Regions from separate parts of the Pantoea sp. X-Soil-OKNW-556 genome, predicted to be linked through region 2. Evidence: predicted binding sites of a transcription regulator. Region 2 holds the regulator's gene; the other holds the start of a gene.
What was found. The regulator LexA, encoded in region 2, represses DNA repair genes until DNA is damaged. The targets are predictions, from matches to a motif close to TNCTGTATGTACATACAGNA.

Region 1: AC6I8T_RS08670 (metal-dependent hydrolase) is a predicted target of LexA. The motif match lies at 1,084-1,103, and genes of this name have one in related genera.

What each region holds. Positions count from the first base shown of each region.
Region 1 is NZ_AP035990.1:1,874,162-1,876,626, forward strand. It holds gene AC6I8T_RS08665 (L-cystine transporter) at 1-323, opposite strand, end outside; gene AC6I8T_RS08670 (metal-dependent hydrolase) at 476-1,066, opposite strand; gene kduD (2-dehydro-3-deoxy-D-gluconate 5-dehydrogenase KduD) at 1,199-1,960, opposite strand; gene kduI (5-dehydro-4-deoxy-D-glucuronate isomerase) at 1,978-2,465, opposite strand, start outside.
Region 2 is NZ_AP035990.1:372,631-375,095, forward strand. It holds gene AC6I8T_RS01640 (diacylglycerol kinase) at 71-439, shown strand; gene lexA (transcriptional repressor LexA) at 545-1,159, shown strand; gene dinF (MATE family efflux transporter DinF) at 1,250-2,465, shown strand, end outside.

The DNA of each region.
Region 1 (2,465 bases), 1.5 Mb from region 2:
GTCAGTACGCTGATTTTGCCCAGTGAAGAGGCATTGTGCAGGCGAGCCACCGCGCTGAGGATGGAAGCGAAGACCAGCGGCATCACGATCATCTGCAACAATTGCACGTAACCGTTGCCGACAATGTTGAACCAGCCAATCGAGGCTTTCACCACCGGGCTGTTCTCACCGTATATGGCTTGCAGCGCCAGACCAAACAACACGCCGAACACCAGGCCAGTTAATACGCGTTTTGACAGGCTCCAGCGCGCGTTGCCAATGCGTGCTAATAACACCAGCAACGCGGCGAACACCACGAGATTAATAATCAGGGGAAAATCCATGCTCTACTCCAGAGATTTGCCGCGCCTCTGCATGTTCAGGCGCGGAATACAGGGTGATTCCTGAAAGGAATCCGCGCATGTTAACAGTTCATAAATGGGCAGGCTTATATCCAAATGGAATTGATTATAACTTTATCCTGATTTTTGTCTGATTATCGCGCGCTTTGACTGTTTATTATGCGGCCTACGCCATTTTGTAAGGTATTGAACAATTGTTCAGGCCAGCCGTTTGCACCAAAAGACGGCAAGCCAGGTGGAAACCACAGCGCGTAGCCGACCAGTGCGAGGCAAAGGGCGCGCTCCAGTTGGTTGCCTTTTTGGCTGTTCAGCAGCGGCAGGCGAAAGCGCCAACGGCAGGGCCACAGCAGGGGAACGCCAGCGGGTGTCAGCATATCGGCGACAATATGGCTGAGATAGCCCAGAGTCATGCCCTGCAACACATCCGCAGGGATGGGCCAACTGGCGGGGACATTAATCTGAAACAGCCACAAGCTTACTGCCACCGCCAGCAGGCTGTGGGTAAAACCGCGATGACCAAAGGCGCGAGCGATGGGCTGGGAAAGCCACTTCAGACGTTGTCCCAGCACCGATTTGGGATGATCAATATCCGGCAGCAAACAGGTCAGCAGTGCAGCCGGCACCAGATGCCACCAGTCGGCACTGGCCATTACCGGCGTGAGCTCCGCGCGCTTGGCAAAAATAGCACTGGCAATGGCGAAAATGATGTGGCCTTCGGCCGTCATGATAAAACCTGGCTGCAAACTGTCGATGCATCCAGTATAGGGATTTATCCAGTGAATGAGAATATGTGACGCTGTAACCAGGCGTGAATTTAAGACGATACCCGCGTCAGAATGACGCGGGAAAAGAGCAGCTTAGCGCGCCAGCCAACCGCCATCCACCGCTAGCGTATAGCCGTGAACGTAATCCGATGCACTGGAAGCGAGGAACACCACTGGCCCCATCATATCGTCCGGTGCGCCCCAACGTCCGGCAGGGATACGGGCGAGGATCTCTTCACTGCGCGACTCATCATCACGGATTTGTTGCGTGTTGTTCGTCGCCATGTAACCGGGGGCAATGGCGTTGACATTGATGCCGTGCTTCGCCCATTCATTGGCCATCAGCCGTGTCAGCCCCATGACGGCGCTTTTCGATGCGGTATAGGAGGGCACGCGGATTCCACCCTGGAAAGAGAGCATCGAGGCGATGTTGATGATCTTGCCGCCATTCCCCTGCGCGATAAATTGTCGCGCCACCTGTTGAGAGAGGAAAAACAGGCTCTTGCTGTTGATATTCATCACATCGTCCCAGTCTTTTTCGCTAAAGTTCAGCGCATCCTCACGCCGGATAATCCCCGCGTTATTGACCAGAATATCAATGCGTCCCGCCAGTGCGACCGCCTGTTCCACCACCTGTGGCACGATGGAGGGGTGGCTCAGATCGGCCTGAATCGGCCAGAAACGGCGTCCCAGTGCTTCAACTTTGGCGGCGGTATCATCCGGTCCGGCGCGGTTGACACCAATAATATCGCAGCCCGCCTGTGCCAGACCGATCGCCATCCCCTGACCCAATCCAGTGTTACAACCGGTGACCAGCGCGATTTTTCCTTCAAGATGAAAAGCGTTCAGAATCATTATCTTCTCCTTAGGCACTAGCGCAGAGCGCTGACGCTGACGTGGTCCATGTCATCAAACACCTGATTTTCACCCACCATGCCCCAGATAAAGGTATAGCGTTGGGTGCCAACACCGGCATGGATTGACCAGCTTGGCGAAATCACCGCCTGTTCGTTATGTACCAACAGATGGCGGGTTTCCTGCGGCTGTCCCATCATATGAAACACCGCGCTGTCCTCAGCCATATCAAAATAGAAATAGACCTCCATGCGGCGTTCATGGGTGTGGCACGGCATGGTGTTCCACAAATTGCCGTCGTCAAGACGCGTCAGGCCCATGGTCAGCTGACAGGTTGGTAGTACATCCGGCACGATAAATTTGTTGATGGTGCGGCGGTTAGAGGTGGCGGCATCACCGAGGGTGGCTTTCACGGCATCCTCAAGGGTGATTTTTTTGTCCGGATAGTGGGTATGCGCCGGGGCGCTGTTGTAATAAAACTTCGCCGGATGACTGGCTTCGCTGC
Region 2 (2,465 bases):
CGAAAATCTGTGGCTGCACCACTCCGGCTGCCCAGACATTGACGTCAAAACGAGTAAAGGGTTCAACGACATGGCAAATAACGTCACCGGTTTTCTCAGGATAGTGAAAGCAGCCGGTTATTCCTGGCAGGGATTGCGCGCTGCCTGGACACATGAAGCAGCGTTTCGCCAGGAAGCTATTGCCGCATTAGTGGCAATTATAGTGGCGTGCTGGCTGGATGTTGATGCGATTTCCCGCGTACTCATGATTGGTTCCGTAGTGCTGGTGGTCATTGTTGAGATCCTGAATAGCGCCATTGAAGCCGTGGTCGACCGCATTGGTCAGGAACGCCATCCGCTGGCTGGACGCGCGAAAGACATGGGATCGGCCGCCGTGTTGCTGGCTATTTTACTGGCGCTGTTTGTCTGGATCGCGCTGCTTTGGTCACATTTGCGATAAGGATTCCGGATTCATCAACTCGCTGATTTTTCCCTCAGTTTTGGTTTCCATTTCACCAATACCTGTATATACTCACAGCGACTGTATAAACAACCAGGGGGCGGGATGAAAGCGTTAACCAGCAGGCAGCAACAGGTCTATGATCTGATTCGCGACCATATTAACCAGACGGGCATGCCGCCAACGCGTGCGGAAATTGCTTCGCAGCTGGGCTTCCGCTCACCTAATGCGGCAGAAGAACACCTGAAAGCATTAGCGCGTAAAGGCGTTATTGAGATCGTTTCCGGCGCTTCGCGCGGCATTCGTTTATTGATGGAAGAAGAAGCCAGTGAGGGGCTGCCATTGGTTGGCCGTGTCGCTGCGGGTGAACCTTTGCTGGCGCAGGAGCACATTGAAGCGCACTACCAGGTCGATGCTAACCTGTTCAAACCCAGCGCTGATTTCCTGCTGCGTGTCAGCGGCATGTCGATGAAAGATATCGGCATTATGGATGGCGATCTGCTGGCGGTACACAAAACACAGGAAGTGCGTAACGGCCAGGTTGTCGTCGCACGTATCGATGACGAAGTCACGGTGAAGCGCTGGAAAAAGCAGGGCGCAATTGTGCAACTGCTGCCGGAAAACAGCGACTTCCAGCCGATTGTTGTCGATACCCGCGAACAATCCCTGACGGTAGAAGGGCTGGCGGTAGGCATTGTGCGTAACGGCGAGTGGCTCTGATACCTTGATTCCCCCTGCTACGGCAGCCTTCTGTGCTGCCGTGGTTTTATTCTCTGACAAGACGGTAGTGCAGCAAACCGGGACGTGCTGATGCAGCTGTTTTCCTCCTCTGACAAAGCACTCTGGCGGCTGGCGCTGCCTATGATTCTCTCCAATATCACTGTTCCGCTACTTGGCGTGGTTGATACCGCCGTCATTGGTCATCTCGATAGTCCCATTTATCTCGGCGGTGTGGCGGTTGGCACCACGGCGACCAGTTTCATCTTTATGTTGCTGCTGTTTTTACGTATGAGCACCACCGGGCTGACTGCTCAGGCATTTGGTGCTGGCAACAAAAAGGCACTGGCTCGGGCGCTTACCCAGCCTTTACTCATTGCCCTGGTGGCCGGTGTGCTGTTTATTTTGCTGCGCACGCCAGTCAGTAATCTGGCAGCGGTGCTGATGGGTGGCAGCCAGGAGGTCCAACAGCAGGCGCAATTGTTCATTCAGATTCGCTGGCTGAGCGCTCCCGCCACGCTGGCAAACCTGGTCATCCTCGGTTGGTTGTTGGGGGTGCAATATGCGCGTGCGCCAGTGGTGCTACTGGTGGTGGGGAATTTGGTCAATATCCTGTTGGATCTGGCGTTTGTGTTGGGGCTGCATTGGGGCGTAGCAGGTGCCGCAGCAGCAACGGCACTGGCTGAATATACGACACTTGCCGTCGGATTATGGATGGTGGCGCGTGTATTGAAGCTGCGCGGAATTGATTTGGCGATGCTGCGGGAGAGTTGGCGCGGTGATGCTGCTCGTCTGTTTCGCCTCAATCGCGACATTATGCTGCGCTCCTTCCTGCTACAAATCTGCTTTGCTTCCCTGACGATACTCGGTGCACGTATTGGCCCGGATGTGGTAGCGGTCAATGCGGTGCTGTTGATGTTTCTGACTTTCACCGCGTATGCACAGGATGGCTTTGCTTATGCGGTTGAAGCGTGTTCTGGTGAAGCCGTCGGTGCCAAAGATCGCAGCCGGCTATTGCTCATCTGGCATGCTGCCTGCCGTCAGGCGGGGTTGGTCGCGCTGCTGTTTGCGGCGATTTATGCGTTATTTGGCACCCATATCGTGGCCCTGCTGACTTCACTGGAGGCATTACGCGATGCGGCCGATCGCTATCTGCTATGGCAGGTGGTGATGCCGTTAGTGGGCGTGTGGTGCTACCTGTTGGATGGCATGTTTATCGGGGCAACGCGCGGCCGGGAAATGCGTAACAGCATGGCGCTGGCGGCGCTCGGTTATGGCCTGTCATTACTGACGCTTCCCTGGTTAGGTA